DNA from 2 places in the Brucella pseudogrignonensis genome. Region 2 is predicted to be linked to the other one. Evidence: predicted binding sites of a transcription regulator. Region 2 holds the regulator's gene; the other holds the start of a gene.

Region 1 (9,592 bases), 1.8 Mb from region 2:
GTTTGACCAAATGCGGAATGACAATACAGCCAATGGTAAAAGCCAGTGCGTAGCTTGTGCCCATCCAGCCGATTGTGGTTGTTGACCAGCCTTCAAGACCGCCACGAATAGGCAGTAGAATACCGGCAAGTCCACCCGCAAGCAGCATCAAAAATGTGCTTGCTAGCAGTGCTGCAATAGGCAAAAGCTGACCGGCCATAGTTAACTCCACTAAAAATCCAATGGCCAACTATCGTATGTTTACGGCATGTTGGTGACAGTGTTGCTGCCGATGCCATTGAAATCAAAGAAGATCAATCGTGAAGTTCGGTTAGTTTCATTTTAACGGCAAGAAAATCGCGCCATGCAAATCGCTTCTGAGCAGGCATGCGTAAGAGATATTCGGGATGCAGCGTTGGCATAACAGCAATTTCTGCGCCCAAAGCGGTCCGGTGGATGTTCCAGTTACCACGCAGACGCAAAATAGTTTCTGACGATCCCGTCAGCGTTTTACTCGCAGGGCCGCCAAGCGTAACAAGCACTTTCGGCGAAGCAAGTTCAATTTGTCGCTCGATGAAGGGACGGCAAAGTTCTGTTTCAAGCGGTGTCGGCGCTCTATTGCCCGGCGGCCTCCAGGCGATTGTATTGGCGATGTAAACGTTTTCGCGTTTAAAGCCGATAGCTTCAATCATGCGGTTGAGAAGCTGTCCGGGCTTGCCCATAAAAGGTAGCCCTTCCATGTCATCATCTCGCCCTGGTGCTTCACCAATAAACATGATGTCTGACGATGGATCGCCATCTGCAAAGCACAGGTTCTTAGCGGTTGATTTAAGATTGCAACCGTCAAAAGCGGCGAGTGCCTCGCGCAGTTCTTCCAATGAATTGGCTCGCGCTGCGGCGGCACGTGCAAGCTCTATCTGGGTATTGTCCGGAACATCTGACGCAGCCTGAACAGGTCGGCTGGATGGGGAGGGTGTTATTACGGCGCGTGGCTGTTGCGCGCGCTCTGATCGTGAACTCTGCGCCGCAGGTGCAGGCGCATTTTGTTCACGCGCCATCGTGGGTGCCGGTGCAGCAAAACGATCAATTGGTGTTTCTGAAAGTGGCATGTCGATACCCGCTTCCGCATAAAAGCGCAGCAAGCCTTCCATATCCAGCAATTCATGATCGTTATTCATTCGCATACCTCATGAAATGAGGTGACGAATTTTGACGCTGAATGCAAGAGCGTGTCGCAGCTTTCCGCTTTAAAGTGATTGTCTCCACGTAAAAAGCCTGTTGCGGCAGAATAGCTCAATTCCAAATTTCAGAGAGAAAATATTTGACGTTTACGTTAAGGTAAATATTATATTACTGAATTCGCAGAATTTTTGGACAATTGGACGCATATGCGACAGTCCCTAACTCTGCGAGAGGGTAGGTCCAATATGGGAACGGACTAGTCATTGTCGGTGGTTATCGACAATTGCGATAGGTTCATGAGCAAAAACAACTGGATGCATTGCCCGCGCTGAAATAGTGAGGGGAAAATGTAAATTTGACGGAGGCACGAATGTCTGAAGTGGTTGAGCTTCCCGAACGCGAGAGCATGGAATTTGATGTTGTGATTGTTGGCGCAGGCCCTGCTGGCCTTGCTGCGGCTATTCGCTTCAAACAAATCAATCCGGAGCTTTCGGTTGTTGTTCTTGAAAAGGGCGGGGAAGTCGGCGCGCATATTCTGTCGGGTGCTGTTGTTGATCCAAGTGGTATTGACCAGCTTCTGCCGGGGTGGCGCGAAGAAGAGGGACATCCCTTCAAAACGCCCGTGACGGCGGATCACTTTCTGCTGCTCGGCCCTGCCGGTTCTGTGCGTTTGCCGAACTTCGCAATGCCACCGCTGATGAACAATCATGGCAATTATATTGTCTCGCTTGGGAATGTCTGCCGCTGGCTTGGCACAAAGGCCGAAGAGCTTGGCGTAGAAATCTATCCGGGCTTTGCTGCGACAGAAGTGCTTTATAATGATGAAGGTGCTGTCATCGGTGTTGCGACTGGCGATATGGGCGTCGAGCGCGATGGCACGCATGGTCCGAACTATACGCGGGGCATGGCACTGCTTGGCAAATATGTTCTGATTGGCGAAGGCGCGCGTGGCTCACTTGCTAAGGAACTGATTGCCAAGTTCAAGCTTGATGAAGGTCGAGAGCCGGCCAAGTTTGGTATTGGTCTCAAGGAACTCTGGCAGGTTCATCCATCCAAGCATAAGCCGGGTCTGGTGCAGCATTCTTTCGGCTGGCCGCTGGATATGAAAACCGGCGGCGGTACATTTCTGTATCATCTTGAAGACAATATGGTTGCGGTCGGCTTTGTGCTGCACCTCAACTATAAGAATCCATACCTGTCACCATTTGAGGAATTCCAGCGCTTTAAGACGCATCCGGCTATCCGCGATACGTTTGAAGGTGGCAAGCGCTTGTCTTATGGCGCACGTGCAATTACCGAAGGCGGATTCCAGTCCGTGCCGAAGCTGTCCTTTCCGGGTGGGGCGCTGATCGGCTGTTCGGCTGGCTTCGTCAATGTTCCGCGTATTAAAGGCAGCCATAATGCGGTTCTGTCGGGCATTCTTGCTGCCGACAAGATTGCAGACGCATTGGCCGCTGGTCGCGCCAATGATGAGCCGATTGAGATTGAGAACAGCTGGCGCGATAGTGCCATTGGTAAAGACCTCAAGATGGTCCGCAACGTTAAACCGCTCTGGTCGAAGCTCGGGACGGTTGTTGGTGTCGCGCTTGGCGGTCTTGATATGTGGACCAACCAGCTGTTTGGCTTCTCATTTTTTGGTACGCTGAAGCATGGTAAGACCGATGCACAGAGCCTTGAGCCTGCTGCAAAGCACAAGAAGATTAGCTATCCAAAGCCAGATGGCGTTCTGACTTTTGATCGCCTGTCGTCGGTGTTCTTGTCGAATACCAATCACGACGAAAACGAGCCAGTGCATTTGCAGGTCGCCGATATGAAGCTGCAACAGACATCAGAGCATGATGTTTTTGCGGGTCCGTCGACACGCTATTGCCCTGCAGGGGTTTATGAATGGGTGGATGCAGACGGCAATTCTGCTGCTGATCCGCAAGCTAAGGATGTACGTTTTGTGATCAATGCGCAGAACTGCGTGCATTGCAAAACTTGCGATATCAAAGACCCGAACCAGAATATCAACTGGGTTCCGCCACAAGGCGGAGAGGGGCCAGTGTATGTAAACATGTAAATAAAAAAGGCGGTTTAGACCGCCTTTTTTAGTGAAGCATCACAGACTGAATTTCAGGCTCTTCTGTGTTGGGCCTCACAGGCATAGGGACCGAAAACTCAAGCCTGACAGGCAGGTGATCAGAACCCGTTTCGCCGCGTGTCGCTGCGACTGGTGCTGCAATATCAGGACTGACGAGAATTTGGTCGATTGCTAGCCCTACAAATGGCGCGAGTGTCACGGGCAGGCTTTGCGGCACCCATGTTCCGCCAATGCCGGTCATTGCTTTTGTACCGGAAGCCTTTTCTATGCGGTGAACTGCATTGCTCCATGGTGTTGCGTTGAAATCGCCAGCAATAATGGAAGGGCCGTCGAATTTCTGCAATTCCGGCACCATCTTATCGATGATTGCTGCCTGAGCATACGGCCATGGAAGCACAGCATGATAGGATGCAACATTGACTGGCGTGCCGCTGAAATCAATGGAAGTCATGGCAAGGCGACTGTCGCCAAGGCATGCCTGCGCACTGCCTTCACTGAACGGACGCCGGGATAAAATACCCACGCTCATGGTGTTGCCGCTGATGCGGCATTCAAAGTGATAAGTGTAGGTTCCCTTGAGAATATTGATCCACATCGCCCAGTTTGAACCCGCTTCCTGATAAGCGATGACGTCGGGCTTTTCCTGCGCTATCATTTGCAAGACGCGTTTGGGTTCAGGATTGTTATAGCGCAGATTGATTTGCACAAGACTATAACGTGCCCCGCCAGTTGGCACATTTGCCTGCGCTGCTGATGAGCCATCCAGCAGATTGCGTGCGGCACCAAGTGTTGTGCTGAAAGCAAGGATCGCAAACAGCAGGATCATCGCACCTTCACGTCGCATTGCTGTGAACAAAAGCGGCAGCGCCAGCACTCCCATCAGGATAGCGAGATGGGACCGGAAATGGGCAAACGAATCGAACGCCGGATGTGCAGATCCGAGAAATCCGAGCACAAGCGGCACGGATACCAGAAGGGCAATGATCAGCAGAGTAAAGGCAAAAGTTTCGCGGCGTTTTGACATGATTGGCGAGTAGCGGCTGATTGCGGCGCGATGATGATGCCGAAAGCATTGCCTTCGGCATCTTGTGACTTACTGGAACGCAGTTTCGTAGAAGCTTCTAAGCTTGCGTGAATGCAGTCGTTCATCTGGCATGGCAGCGATTTTTTCCATCGCACGAATACCAATTTGTAGATGCTGCGCGACTTGCCGCTTATAGAACTCGGTCGCCATGCCGGGTAGTTTTAGCTCGCCGTGCAACGGCTTGTCGGAAACACAGAGCAGAGTGCCGTAGGGAACGCGAAAGCGGAAGCCATTGGCCGCAATTGTCGCTGACTCCATATCAAGTGCTACTGCCCGTGCCTGAGAAAGGCGCTGAACAGGGCCGCGCTGGTCGCGCAGTTCCCAGTTGCGATTATCAATCGTCGCAACTGTGCCGGTTCGCATGATCCGCTTAAGATCATAGCCTTCAAGGCCGGTGACTTCTTCAACCGCTTCTTCTAGGGCAACTTGAATTTCTGCCAATGCGGGCAAGGGCACCCAGACCGGAAGATCATCATCGAGAACGTGGTCTTCACGCATGTAAGCGTGAGCAAGAACGTAATCGCCAAGCTCCTGACTGTTGCGCAGACCAGCACAATGTCCCAGCATCAGCCATGCATGCGGGCGAAGCACGGCAACATGATCGGTAATCGTCTTTGCATTGGACGGGCCAACGCCAATGTTAATCATGGTGATGCCAGAATGATCTTTGCGTTGCAGATGATAGGCCGGCATTTGCGGCATGCGTTGCAATGCGATGCCCGTGCTTGGAGCGGTTTCACCTGCAAGCGTGATCGCATTGCCCGGCTCGACAAAGCTGTCATACCCGCCGCCGCCATCTGCCATCAGCTTGCGTGCATAGGCGCAGAATTCATCCATATAGAACTGATAGTTCGTAAACAGCACGAAGTTTTGGAAATGCTTCGGACTTGTCGCTGTGTAATGCGCAAGCCTGTGTAGCGAATAGTCAACGCGTTGCGCCGTGAAAGGTGCAAGCGGCATCGGCTCGCCGGGAATTGGATCAAAATCGGCGTTGACGATCTTGTCGTCTGTTGCGGCCAGATCCGGCACGTCGAAGAGATCGCGCATCGGATGCGTGAAGGCATTGGCAACCGATGCTTCAACATAAGTGCCCTCCATGAAGGCGAAATGGATCGGAATTGGCGTTGCTGATTCCCGAACGGTGACTGTCACCCCATGATTGCGCATCAGCAGGCGAATTTGTTCGTTAAGATAATGTTCAAACAAATCAGGTCGCGTGATGGTTGCCGAATAATCGCCCGGCATGGTCACATGGCCAAACGCCAGACGTGTATCGACATGAGCAAAGCTCGATGTCGACAGACAAATTTCGGGGTAAAAAGCGCGATATCGCTGAGGTCGGACTTCTCCCTTCGCCAACTGTTCAAAGGCTGTGCGGAGAAACGCGGTATTGCGATCATAAAGCTTGCGAAGCGCGACAACTGCCGCGCCTGCATCGGCAAAAACTTGCGGCTCCATAAAAGGAGGCGTTTTAATCTCGGTGAGAAATGGCTGTTCGATTCGTTGTGTCATGACCCAGTATAACAAAATCAATGACACGCGCATGTCTCTGTTTAAATGAGATTACTTGTGTCGCAGGTTTCACCCATTCTTCAGATGTGTGCTTTCGCGTGACTGTTTCCGAGATGCATTACGGTGACATCTCCGATGATTGGCTGATCTCGATAAACATGTTGTTTCCGATCAACAAATAGCCCCGCGACAATCGCAAAGCCAGCGATCATCATGAATACGATGGTCGTGCGTCTTAGCAGCATTCTTCCCCCAAATACTCGATCTTCCATTATAGGGCATGACTGTAAGGTTTGTTGGCTGAACCACTCCTGAGTGCTGCATTCATGTGGCGTTCAAAAATATTGATGTCGCATGAACTTGATCGGTTCGCTCTTGTGCCGCAATTCACGGCGCTTATGTTAGCTTGCATCGGAGTTACCGACAAAGCCAAGAAAGAGGGAGTTAACGACCCATGGCCGAGCAGACAAAACCGATTGAACTTTACTATTGGCCGACACCGAATGGCTTCAAGGTGAGCATTATGCTCGAGGAACTGGGTGTTCCTTATGAAGTCAAATATGTAAATATCGGCAAAGGCGATCAGTTCCAGCCGGATTTCCTCAAAATCGCACCGAACAATCGCATGCCTGCTATTGTTGATCCGGAAGGTCCGGGCGGCGCGCCGATTTCGGTCTTTGAATCGGGTGCAATTCTTCAATATCTCGGACGCAAATTTGGCAAGTTCTATCCATCAGATGAACGCAAGCGCGTTGCAGTTGATGAATGGCTGATGTGGCAGATGGGTGGACTTGGGCCAATGTCGGGTCAGGCAGGACATTTCCACATTTATGCACCAGAAAAAGTGCAGTACGGGATTGATCGCTATACCAATGAGGTCAACCGTCTTTATGGCGTTCTCAATCGCCAGCTTGAAGGCAAAGACTATATCGCGGGCGAATATTCCATCGCTGATATGGCGAGCATTGGTTGGATCAACGCTTACAAGAATTTTGATCAGAAGCTGGAAGATTTCCCAAACCTCAAGCGCTGGCATGAGACCATGAACGCACGACCCGCCGTGCAGCGTGGTCTTGTGGTTGGCAAAGAAGAGCGCGAACGCGCAATGGCTTCGGCTAATAAGGAAGAAGAGCAGAAAGTGCTATTTGGCCAGAAAGCCAGGTAATCAAAAAAGGCGGCTGAGAAGCCGCCTTTTTAGTTTTAGACTTACTGCCTCGTGAGGCTTTCGCTTTTGCAGATTAATCCGCCCATTACACAGCCAGAGAGCGAAAGCGTGTTGCCTTTGACGCTGGCTTTGCCCGTATAGGTCTTGCCTTCGTCGAGCTTGTTGACCTCGCCTTTATAGCTGCCGTCCTTGCCTGACATAGAGCCTATCGATTTGCCCTTATATTCGCCGGTTTGAACCGTGCCGCAATATTTGCCACCACCACAGGCCGCATAACTGATGATCGTGCCGTTCGGCCGCTTCCACGTGCCGACAATGGCTTCATCAGCAAAGGCTGGTACAGCGAGGGTTGCCGTCAGAGCAACGGCAGCAGTTAGTCCCATCATAAAATTACGGATCATGCATTCCTCCCAAAATGCGGCAAGGCACGTTGCCTTGCGGAAAACTTACGCAAACGTAAACGTAATTGAATTTGGAGCAGAGCGAAAGAGGTATAATTGAAGCTGTTATATTCGTTGCTAGCCACGTCCTAAACGAAGCCAATCTGCACCATGGTTATCATCTGGTTTCTAAGCGCTGTGGATGAAAAATCTGCCATTTTGGAAAAATGCTGCAATTCATTGAGCTTGGATGTTTAACAAATTCCCAAGTTTACTCCTTGTTGGGATTTTGTTGTCGCGTTGTTAAGCATCTGGTTTAACGCGCATTTTAACTCTGTTGGGTAATCTCAGCATCATGAACGGAACGACAGATCCGACAGTTCGGGGACGGTAAAAGCCAGTCTCAGAAACAAAGAGCGGACGGTTCTCGGGATTTAACAGGGACAAAGAAAATGACACAGTTTCAGAGCGTCACACAGCAGAGCAAAACAGGTTCTCAAGATCGTATTCTACTGGAAATGGGATTGAAATATGCCGTTGGCCGGGACTGTGAGATTGATGTGGTCGAAGCACATAAATGGCTTAATATTGCTGCAATCCGTGGCAATCAGAAGGCTGAACGTATGCGTAATCAGGTTGCTGCAACCATGAGCAAGACAGAACTTGCCGCAGCCCTGCGCAGTGCACGCGAATGGATGACTGCGCACTGAGATCGTTGAAAGTTTAAACAAAAGCCGCCTTTTGAGGCGGCTTTTGTTTAACTTATGCCAAGATAGCGGCCCGGCTTATGATTGATGGCAATAATGGCATTCATAGCCACCGCGCCCGCCAGCGATAACAGCATATTCTCCCAGGGAATAAAGAACAGGGAACCGAGCATAATAATAACGTCAAGCGCTAGCTGGAACCAGCCAGCACGAATGCCATAGGCATCCTGCAAATAAAGCGCCAGAATGTTTACACCGCCGACACCAGATCGGTGGCGAAAAAGGGCAAGAACGCCCATCCCCATGAGCGTGCCCCCCATGAGTGCAGCAAACAGCGGATTGATTGAACTGAAATCAACGCACATAGGTATCACTTTGGCGAAGAGCGACATCAGAGCAACTGCGATAAATGTTCTGACGGTAAACGCCCAGCCCATCCGTTTCGCTGCAAAATAATAAAACGGCAGGTTGATCACAAAATAGAGCGCGCCAAAGCTAATGCCTGTTGCATATTGAATAAGCAACGCAATACCAGCCGTGCTGCCAGTCATCAGTGTGGCTTGGCTGTAAAGGGTTATGCCCAATGCGATGAATGAGGTACCAATGAGCATTGCAATCGCATCTTCATAAAGACGATGACGATCCGGCGTCATTAGGCTGGTAGCATCGACAAGTGGGGAGACACTATTTGACACGATCAACTCCAAAGCTGCGGAAAATTGGACGAATTGATGAAATGACCAGATCGAAGTCCGGCATTTATCTGCATATATTTTCGCTGATTTGATCGTCAGAATGCCAATGACCAGCGTCACGTCTTGGGAGACACACTCAATATAGCATCTGTCGAATGTTGCTGCACTGCTAGCAATATTGTTATTTTACGTGCCTTTTTTCGATTTTATCGCGCTTATGTCTTCGAATTATTTTGGATTATTTCGTATTCGGTTTTAGCAAGAAATTGTTTCACCTCTGCCGGACTGCGCAACTGGTACTTCGAAAGATGCGACGGCGCCTTTTCCATAAAAGTGAGTGCACGAATGCGGCCATTGTTGCGATAGTTTGCTGCGAATTTGAGAAACTCCCAGTCAAAGCGTTCTTTGCATCCTTCGGCCATGTCGGGGCGTGACTTTCCGAAATAGCGAAATGTTCGGGTGAGAATTCGCCAGAGGCGTCTCGGTGTCGAAATATCCAAAAAGATGAGCATATCAGCACGTTCCGCGCGATAAGCCATAGTTTCACTATGGTTTCCTTCAAAGATCCATTCATCTCGATTTGCAATTTCCGTGGTCAAACGCCCTATTTCTTCGCGTGGGCGCATTGTCCAATTAGGTAGCCAGTAAATTGTGTCGATGTGAACGACCGGGAGGTCAGTTATTTTTCCAAGAGAACGGGCCAGAGTGGACTTTCCTGAACCAGCGCCGCCAAATATCATTACTCTCTTAAACATGGTGACGAATTCCTGATTTTAACTCTGTTGCAATAATATTGAGACAACCA
Region 2 (9,592 bases):
CGCGAAACCGATTTTTCAACGCATTATCCAAACGATTTCGACCGCCAAACTATCCCAATGATTTCGCGATGCAATGCGTATTTTGGTCTAATTAAGCCAGTTTTGTCACGTCAGCGTGAATGCTAACAGTTCAAACGATTTGATCTTTTACCCGTGCAAGCGACTCTTCGCGACCAAGCACGAACAGAACGTCGAATACACCCGGTGATGTCGCACGACCGGTGAGTGCTGCGCGCAATGGTTGCGCAACCTTACCAAGTTTGAGGCCAATCGTTTCCGCGTGCGCACGAACAGCTGCATCAAGTGCGTCAACAGTCCATTCGCCAACTGATTCTAAATGCGGCAGAACGCCTTTAAGGATTTCACGGCCTTCGTCACTGAGAAGGGAAGCTGCTTTTTCATCAAAAGCGAGCGGACGTTTGGCAAAAATAAACTTCGCACCATCTGCGAGCTCGACCAGTGTCTTCGCACGATCTTTCAGACCGGGCATTGCTGTCAGAAGCTGTGCACGTCCCTTTTCGTCAAGCGACGCTTCCAGTTCTTTACCGCCTTCGATTTCCGGCAATACGGCGATCAATGCGTCGAACAAAGCTTTGTCATCGCTGGCGCGCATATAAACGCCGTTGATGGCTTCCAGTTTCTGGAAGTCAAAACGTGCTGCACCCTTGTTGATGTCGGTCACGTCAAACCATTCAACCATCTGCTCGGTCGACATGATTTCATCATCACCGTGGCTCCAGCCAAGGCGGACGAGATAGTTGCGCAGTGCTTCCGGCAGATAGCCCATCGCACGATAGGCATCGACACCAAGTGCACCATGACGCTTCGAAAGCTTGGCACCATCCGCACCATGAATGAGCGGGATATGCGACATCTGCGGGACTTCCCAGCCCATACCGTCGTAAATCACGGTCTGGCGGGCAGCATTTGTCAGGTGATCATCACCGCGGATGATGTGCGTAACGCCCATATCGTGATCGTCAACGACAACCGCGTGCATATAGGTTGGATTGCCATCGGAACGAAGAATGATGAAATCGTCGAGATCCTTGTTCGGAAAGCGGACATCGCCCTGCACAGCATCGCGAACAACGGTTTCGCCATCGCGTGGCGCTTTAATGCGGATAACAGGTTTCACGCCTGCAGGCGCTTCGGATGGATCACGATCGCGCCAGCGGCCATCATAACGTGGCGGACGGCCTTCAGCGCGTGCTTTCTCGCGCATTTCTTCGAGTTCTTCAGGTGTTGCGTAGCAATAATAGGCTTTGCCTTTCGCAACGAGTTCTTCTGCTACTTCCCGGTGACGCGGTGCACGTTCGAACTGTGAAATTGGTTCACCGTCCCAATCGAGGCCAAGCCAGGTCAAGCCATCAAGAATGGCGGCCGTTGCAGCTTCGGAAGAACGCTCACGATCTGTATCTTCGATGCGCAGCAGCATCTTGCCGCCCGTATGCTTTGCATAAAGCCAGTTGAAAAGAGCCGTGCGGGCTCCGCCAATATGCAGATAACCCGTGGGCGAAGGGGCAAAACGGGTGACGACCGGTTTCGACATAACAGCTCCACTGTGTCAAAGCCTCGTTGAGTTGCGGCAGGAAGCCGAGCGCGAGGCAGAATTTTGAATATGTAGCGCCCGTTTTCTCACAGTCCACGGGCGATAAGGATTCTCATTGCGAGAACCCTCTCGATTTTGACTGTGGTTCATGTAGCATAGGCAGCACGGTGTGCAAGCGTTTCCCAATTCTTTCGCACCGTCGGGACGTGCTTCTTTAGATTAAGCGCGGGCACTTTTGCAGTCAGGCGGGGGCATGACGGGCATAAGGGAAAGACAAGAGGTGAGCGAGCGGGCATTTGTCAAAGACATGCCTGAAGGTCTTGCTCGTGCCTTGCTTCCTGAACCGTGGTTACCGAAAGAACGAGCTGATATTCAGCCCGTCGCTTTACCGGAAAGGAAACTGACACCTTCCGAGCGTGCGCGGGAACTGCTGAGTAGTTCACGGCAGCTTTTGATTGCGGCGCTTGATCGTGAAATAGGGCGCGGAATATTTTTTCTTCTTTTTCCCGTTTTTATGGGGTTGGGAGCCGTTGTTTATTTCACGCTTTCTTATGAACCTGAATGGTTGCCCATTCTATCTGTTGTTGTAGCTGTTTGTTTAATACGTTTTTTATTCAGAAAACACTTCCTCGTATCACAAGCAGTGACACTCGTGTTGGCGGTGTTATTGGGAATAGTTGCGGGAAAGTTCGAGACGGAACGACGAAGTACGCAATTGTTAGGCTCTGAGGTTGCAACGCGTATCACTGGCAGAGTTGTTGGCTTAGAGTATCGCGATAATGGCAGTTGGCGTGTGACGCTTGATTTGCTTGAAACGCAACGACCCAAACTTCGCTATGCGCCGCAACGCATCCGGATTACGGCGCGCGATATACCAGCCAAAACAGAAATTGGCAGCGGCTTGACTGGTTTCGCGCGGTTACGTGTGCCCACTGGTCCTGTTCGACCGGGAAACTACGACTTTGCGTTTCACGCCTATTTCGGCGGGATAGGTGCAAATGGCTTTTTCTTGGGCACTCCAAAAATAGCTGATGTGCCTGCACCAAGTGAGGTTTTCGCCAAAATTTCCGGCGCTATCGCTCAATTACGGGTACATGTTTCTGAACGTATCGCTGAAGTGCTTTCAGGCGAGGATGGGAGTGTCGCAGCCGCACTCATCGCTGGAGAACGAGCGGGGATAAGTGAAGAAACAAATGAGGATCTGCGCAAAGCGGGTCTCGCGCATATCTTGTCTATTTCTGGTTTGCACATGGTGTTGGCTGCAGGGGTTGTGATGATGTCGTTGCGATCTTTATTCGCACTCGCACCAGCGTTTAGCGCCAGATATCCGGTCAAAAAAATTGCTGCATGTCTTTCACTTCTAAGTTGCACGTTCTATCTGGCTATGTCCGGTGCTGACGTCGCTGCGCAACGAAGCTATGTGATGATCGTTGTGATGCTTTGTGCATTGCTGGTCGATCGCGTAGCGATCAGTATGCGCAATCTCGCTATCGCCTCAGTGGCAATGATTGCGATTTCCCCGCATGAAATTGTGGGGCCAAGCTTTCAAATGTCGTTCTCAGCCACTGCGGGTCTCATTGCAGCTTTTGCGTGGTGGAGCGATAAGAAATCTCGCAAGCAAACAGCTATTGAAGATCGTCGCGCAAAGCCACGCGGGATTATTTCAAAAATTCTATTACCAACGGTTGCGACGGGCGCTACGTCTATTGTTGCTGGCGTGGCCAGTGGAATTTTCGCAGCCTATCATTTTAACAATACGGCGCCGTTTGGTCTTGTTGGCAACGTATTGGCACTACCCGTTATTTCTATATTGGTTATGCCCTTCGCAGTGCTCAGCTTGTTATTGATGCCGCTGCATCTGGATTGGTTGCCATTGCAGATTATGGGGTTCGGCGTTTTACTGGTCAGACATATTGCAAGTTTTGTCGCCAGCTTTTCGCCTGATGGTAATCCAGGGGTCATGCCAGCTAGCACGCTTGTTCTCTGGACGCTGGCGCTTGTTATAGCGGTTGTGTTTACAACACGAATGCGATGGCTGGCACTCCCCTTCGTAATTATCGGGCTTGCCGTTTTTATAAGAACACCGTTGCCTGATATTCTTGTGAGTGAAGATGCGAAATTCGTCGCTGTGCGTCTTCCAGATGGGAATTTTGCTATTAATCGCAGCAGGCCTCCAAAATTTACCGCGCAGAACTGGCAGACAGCCTATCTGATTAATGAGTTTATTCCGCCGCAGGTGGTAAAAAAACAGCGAATGGTATCAGCTGAAGAAGCCTTTGTTTGCGAAGATGGGGTGTGCGCCATTCCGCTGCGGGACGGTAGAATGCTATCCTACACGGCAGATGAAGAGATGAAAGACGCAGCCTGCAATATTGGCGACATTGTCATTCTCGCTATAGCTGGCAAAGAGTTGAGCTGTAAGCGTTTTAGCGTCCTGATGATCGACCGACAGGAACTAGCCTTAAAAGGTACTCTTGAACTCAGACTAGGGCATAAGCTGCTACGTGTAAGCGCTTCTGCAATCAACTCAGACGAAAACGGTATTGCGCAGGAGAATAAAATTTACCGTTTCGCACTGACCAAAACGACCAACTTAGCCGACTATGCTGATCAGCTGACCTTTTCAGTCGATGCGCCAACGCGCCCGTGGCATTTGCATCGTCTCTATTCGCGAGCGGCGAGGGGACTACCTGATCGCGAATATCAAAAGAGAGCTGGCGCTGAGAAAAGTAGAGCTTATGAAGCGTCGCAAGCCGCAACAGAATTGGCAGAGCCATTATAGCTGACTGTACTGCTTAAAAGGAAACATATTCAGTTGCATGTCTCCTAAAATGCAGTTGCTTTAATAGCGTCGGATGAGGCCAATCAACTTACCTTGTACGCGCACACGATCTGGACCAAAAATCCGCGTTTCATAAGCCGGGTTTGCAGCTTCAAGCGCAATTGATGCACCTTTGCGACGGAAGCGTTTCAGAGTTGCTTCTTCGTCATCGACCAGTGCAACAACAATTTCGCCTGGATTGGCCGTCTCACCGCGCTTAATGATGACGGTGTCACCATCAAAAATTCCTGCCTCGATCATCGAGTCGCCTTTGACTTCGAGCGCATAATGCTCGCCAGCACCGAGCATTTCTGGTGGCAGACTGATCGAATGTGTCTGATTCTGAATTGCTGATATCGGTACACCGGCTGCGATACGTCCCATCATCGGCACGGAAACCGTTGCTGGAGAATCATCATTTGCCGTAACAGGTGCAGGTCGTGACGGAGGAGGCGGTGGTGGCGCTTTGCCAAGGCTACCTTCGATGACGCTTGGAGCGAACTTCTTTTGTGAGTTCAGGCCCGGTGCAATGGAATCAGGTAGGCGAAGAACTTCGAGCGCACGTGCACGATTGGGAAGTCTACGAATAAAACCGCGTTCTTCCAGCGCTGTGATAAGGCGATGAATGCCCGATTTGGAAGCCAAATCGAGAGCTTCTTTCATTTCGTCAAACGACGGAGGGATGCCCGTCTCTTTAAGACGTTCATGAATGAACAGCAGAAGCTCGTGCTGTTTACGGGTCAACATGCGCCATACCCTCCGGACCAGAATCAAATAAAAACAAAACCAGAACGAACACTATATGTTCCAGTCTTGTTCCGCAATGGTTTTAAAATGATTAATGGTTGTGCGGAGGGGGCGTTCTTTACAGCATTAATATCGTACAAGCGTCACCCGTGGAGGCAGCAGGGGCATGCTCATCTCTCATCAGCAATGCCTGAGAGCGAACCAGCGCTGAAAGCATCGATGAGTCTTGAACCGGGAAGGGTGTTGCAATCAGTGTGCCGTCAGATGCCTGAGTGACAGTCGAGCGCACATAGTCGCGCCGGTGGTCATTGGCTTTCATCGCTTCACCAAGTTTGGCTGGGCGAATATCTGCATTTAACTCTGTGCCAGACAGTTTCGCGACGAGGGGGCGCAGAAAAACAAGACTGCATACGAGACTTGAAACCGGGTTACCTGGCAGCCCGATGACGTGAATAGTTTTGCCAGAAGTGGCTTTGCGTCCGTACATTAGCGGCTTACCCGGACGCATGGCGATTTTCCAAAAGTCGAGATCAACGTCGCAATTCTGCAACGCACCGTGAATGTAATCGCGGTCTCCAACGGATGCGCCACCAACCGTCACCAGAATGTCGATACCATCCGAAAAAGCGTCGCTGATTGCTGTTTCTATCTTTGCCGGATTATCAGTGATGATACCTAGATCTTCTGGCTCACCACCTGCACGGCGGACGATTTCGGCAATGCCAACACTGTTGGAAGCGACGATCTGGTCAGGGCCGGGAATTATTCCAGGCAGTACAAGTTCGTCGCCGGTAGCGAGTATCGCGACGCGCGGCTTGCAGAATACTGAAATTGTTGCATTGCCGCTCGCTGCTGCAAGCGAAAGCGCAGGCGCATCAAGAGAACGACCGATTGGCAGTACAACATCGCTGGGAGCGAAATCTAGCCCCGCACGTCGGATATGCCGCCCCTTGTCTAGTCCGTTGAGGATGGTGAGTGTTTCACCCGAGCGTTCCGTATCTTCCTGAATAACGATGCTATCGGCACCTGCGGGCATTGGTGCACCGGTGAAGATGCGTATGGCTTCACCTTGTTTGAGCTCACCATCAAAGCGTTTTCCAGCAACTGATTCGCCAATGACTGTGAATTCGAGAGGATAATTGGTGTTTGGAGGAGCAATTAGCGCATAGCCATCCATAGCCGAGCAATCAAAAGGAGGCTGTTGCAGTTTGGCCTGAACAGGTTCTGCAACGACACGTCCGCCTGCTTCAGAAAGCGAAATTGTCTCTGTACCATGCGGTCGTGCACTATTCAGAATACGCGCAAGTGCTTCATCGACTGGAAACAGGGACATCGGTTTTCCTTTCGTCTGAAAGATCAGGCTTTCCAATCGCCTGACTTGCCGCCACTTTTCGCACAAACGCGGATATCGGTAATTTCCATATGACGATCAACTGCTTTAGCCATGTCATAAATCGTCAGGCAGGTAACAGAAACGGCAGTCAGCGCTTCCATCTCAACGCCAGTACGGCCTTTGAGTTTTGCGGTTGCCGAAACGCGCAAGCCGGGCAGAGCTTGGTCGGGTTCTATTTCGACGGACACTTTGGTCAACATCAGTGGATGACAGAGCGGAATAAGATCAGCGGTCTTTTTCGCCGCCATAATGCCAGCAAGCCGCGCTGTGCCAATGACATCGCCTTTGGCTGCATTGCCTTCCAGAATGAGTGCCAGCGTTTCTGGCTTCATCCTGACTGCGCCTTCGGCGATCGCCACGCGATCCGTTTCGGCCTTGTCGCCGACATCGACCATATGGGCGGAACCTGTCTGGTCGATATGGGTCAGCTTGGCCGTCATGGCTCACACCTTGCCGGTTAGAAGTTCGCGGGTAGCGCTTGCTACGTCATCCTTGCGCATCAGGCTTTCGCCAATCAGGAATGTGCCAATATGGGATTTTTCAAGACGCAGGCAATCATCATGGGTGAAGATGCCACTCTCGCCCACCAAGAGACGGTCTGACGGCACCATTTTTGCAAGGCGCTCGGAGACGGCAAGATCGACATCAAAGGTACGCAGGTTACGATTGTTAACGCCGATGAGTCGCGACGAAAGTTTCAATGCGCGTTCCGTTTCTTCTTCGTCATGCACTTCAATCAGCGCATCCATACCAAGCTCAAAAGCGGTTTCTTCAAGCGCCTTTGCGAGATCATCATCGACGCTTGCCATAATGATCAGAATGCAATCCGCACCCCAGCTGCGGGCTTCGTAGACTTGGTAAGTATCGAAAAGAAAATCCTTGCGCAGCGCAGGCAATGAGCATGCATTGCGCGCAGCAGTCAGAAACTCCGGCGCGCCCTGAAAGGATGGCGTATCGGTCAGAACCGAAAGACAGGCAGCGCCACCATCTTCATAGGCTTTCGCCAACGCTGGAGGATCGAAATCCGGGCGGATAAGACCTTTGGATGGACTCGCCTTCTTGATCTCCGCAATGAGAGCAAACTTTTTGGCCGCACGCTTTGCTTCGAGCGCTTTGAGAAAACCGCGCGTTGCTGGCTGATCTTTGGCCAGTGCCTTTACTTCGTTGAGAGGCAGGCTTGCCTTTGCAGCAGCGATTTCTTCGCGTTTATAAGCTTCAATTTTCCGCAGAATGTCGGTGGACATAATGTGATCCTTTCCGTCAGAGCGGCTTGTCGTTTGATACAGCGATAACTTTTTGCAAAACGGCCAGCGCCGCACCGCTATCGATTGATTGCGCCGCGAGCGCAATGCCGTCTTTAAGGTCTTTTGCCTTACCGGAAATCACCAGAGCTGCACCAGAATTCAGCAGTACAATGTCACGATAGGCATTGTGAGCGCCTTCAAGCACGGCAAGCAGTGCTTTGGCATTAACTTCGGCATCGCCACCTTTGAGTTCAGACATATCGACGCGGCGAAGGCCGACGTCTTCCGGCTGAATTTCAAATGTGCGGATGGTGCCGTTTTCGAGTGCTGCAACTTTGGTGGTGCCGGACGTGGTCATTTCGTCAAGGCCGTCGCCATAGACGACCCATGCGGTTTCTGAACCCAGAGTTTTAAGAACTTCCGCTAGTGGCTCTACCCATTCTGCTGAGAAAACGCCGACGAGCTGACGCTTGACGCCAGCCGGATTGGAAAGCGGTCCAAGAAGGTTGAAGATTGTGCGGGTGCCAAGCTCGACGCGCGATGGGCCCACATGGCGCATTGCCGAATGGTGCATCGGCGCAAACATGAAGCCAAGACCAGCTTCTGTAATGCTACGCCCTATTGTATTGGCATCGGCTTCAATGTTGACGCCCAGCGCTGCCAACGCATCAGCAGCGCCAGATTTTGACGAGAGCGCGCGATTGCCGTGTTTTGCAACCGGCACGCCTGCGCCAGCAACGACGATCGCAGAGCAGGTTGAAACATTGTAGGAGCCGGACTGGTCGCCGCCGGTGCCAACAATATCGACCGCATCTTCTGATCCTGCAACAGGCAGCATGCGGGAACGCATGGAAGCAACAGCACCAGCAATCTCCGGCACTGTTTCTCCACGAACACGCAGAGCCATCAGGAAGCCACCGATCTGCGAAGGGGTGGCCTGACCTGACATCATAATGTCGAAGGCTGCTTTAGAATCCTCGAACGACAGTGGTGTGCCGGTGGCAGCCTTGGCGATATAGGGTTTTAAGTCAGCCATTCTCTTATGTCCGTCGCTTATCAGAATGCCAGTGCGTTATTGATGGCTGTCTGGTTAATCTTGACCGGGTATTGCTTCTGCAACTCACCGACCAGCTGTTCAAGCACGTCATCTGTAAGTGTTGATGCGAGATAGGTCTGCTGCTGTTCTGGAATAGCTTCCGGACCAGTGGCAGTTGGCTCGGTCACTTCAATTACTTTGAAGAGAAGCTGTCCGTCATTGGAAACAGCGCCAGCAGTGCCGGTGTGGTTAAGCGGACCACGGAATACCTGTGCGGTTGCGGCAGAGCCGAAATCTGCATCATTGGTGTTACGGGTGATGCCGCGCTTGGTCTGCTTTTCGACGCCTGCACTTGCTGCGATTGCGTCGAGCGTTTCACCGTCATCAAGACGCTTTTTCAATTCAGCCATGCGATCATTGAGACGCTTGACTGCTTCTTCGCCCTTCCATGCCGCTGTAACCTTGTCCTTGACTTCATCAAGTGTGCGATCGCGCGCGGGGGTCGTTCCGTCCACCTGATACCACAGATAACCAGAGTTTCCGAGCGTCAAAGCGTCATTGTCAAAACCCTGTTCGGCCTGAAATGCGGCGGCAAGAAGCGCTTCTGAGTTTGGCAACTCGAGTGCTTTGCCAGCTGGATCATTGCCTTCATCGTCAACAGCTTCGATCGACACAGCCTTGAGGCTCAGACCTTTGGCAACGTCTGGCATGCTGCCACCTTCGGAACGCTGCTGTTCATAGGCGTCGTGAATACCGTTAATGCTGCTGATCGCGATATTGGTCGCTACGGTGTCGCGAA

What was found. The regulator LexA, encoded in region 2, represses DNA repair genes until DNA is damaged. The targets are predictions, from matches to a motif close to TGTTCNNNNTGTGTTCNG.
Region 1: RI570_RS09680 (sel1 repeat family protein) is a predicted target of LexA. The motif match lies at 7,791-7,808, and genes of this name have one in related genera.

The regions. Positions count from the first base shown of each region.
Region 1 is NZ_JAVLAT010000001.1:1,994,682-2,004,273, forward strand. Features, by position in the region: gene RI570_RS09640 (MFS transporter) at 1-199, opposite strand, end outside; gene RI570_RS09645 (uracil-DNA glycosylase) at 294-1,157, opposite strand; gene RI570_RS09650 (electron transfer flavoprotein-ubiquinone oxidoreductase) at 1,532-3,223, shown strand; gene RI570_RS09655 (endonuclease/exonuclease/phosphatase family protein) at 3,252-4,268, opposite strand; gene RI570_RS09660 (AMP nucleosidase) at 4,338-5,840, opposite strand; gene RI570_RS09665 (hypothetical protein) at 5,921-6,085, opposite strand; gene RI570_RS09670 (glutathione binding-like protein) at 6,295-7,005, shown strand; gene RI570_RS09675 (DUF2147 domain-containing protein) at 7,047-7,391, opposite strand; gene RI570_RS09680 (sel1 repeat family protein) at 7,838-8,095, shown strand; gene RI570_RS09685 (YitT family protein) at 8,143-8,745, opposite strand; gene RI570_RS09690 (DNA topology modulation protein FlaR) at 9,003-9,542, opposite strand.
Region 2 is NZ_JAVLAT010000001.1:218,046-227,637, reverse strand. Features, by position in the region: gene gltX (glutamate--tRNA ligase) at 131-1,552, opposite strand; gene RI570_RS01085 (ComEC/Rec2 family competence protein) at 1,806-4,334, shown strand; gene lexA (transcriptional repressor LexA) at 4,395-5,120, opposite strand; gene glp (gephyrin-like molybdotransferase Glp) at 5,239-6,453, opposite strand; gene moaC (cyclic pyranopterin monophosphate synthase MoaC) at 6,477-6,953, opposite strand; gene trpC (indole-3-glycerol phosphate synthase TrpC) at 6,957-7,757, opposite strand; gene trpD (anthranilate phosphoribosyltransferase) at 7,774-8,793, opposite strand; gene RI570_RS01055 (peptidyl-prolyl cis-trans isomerase) at 8,814-9,592, opposite strand, start outside.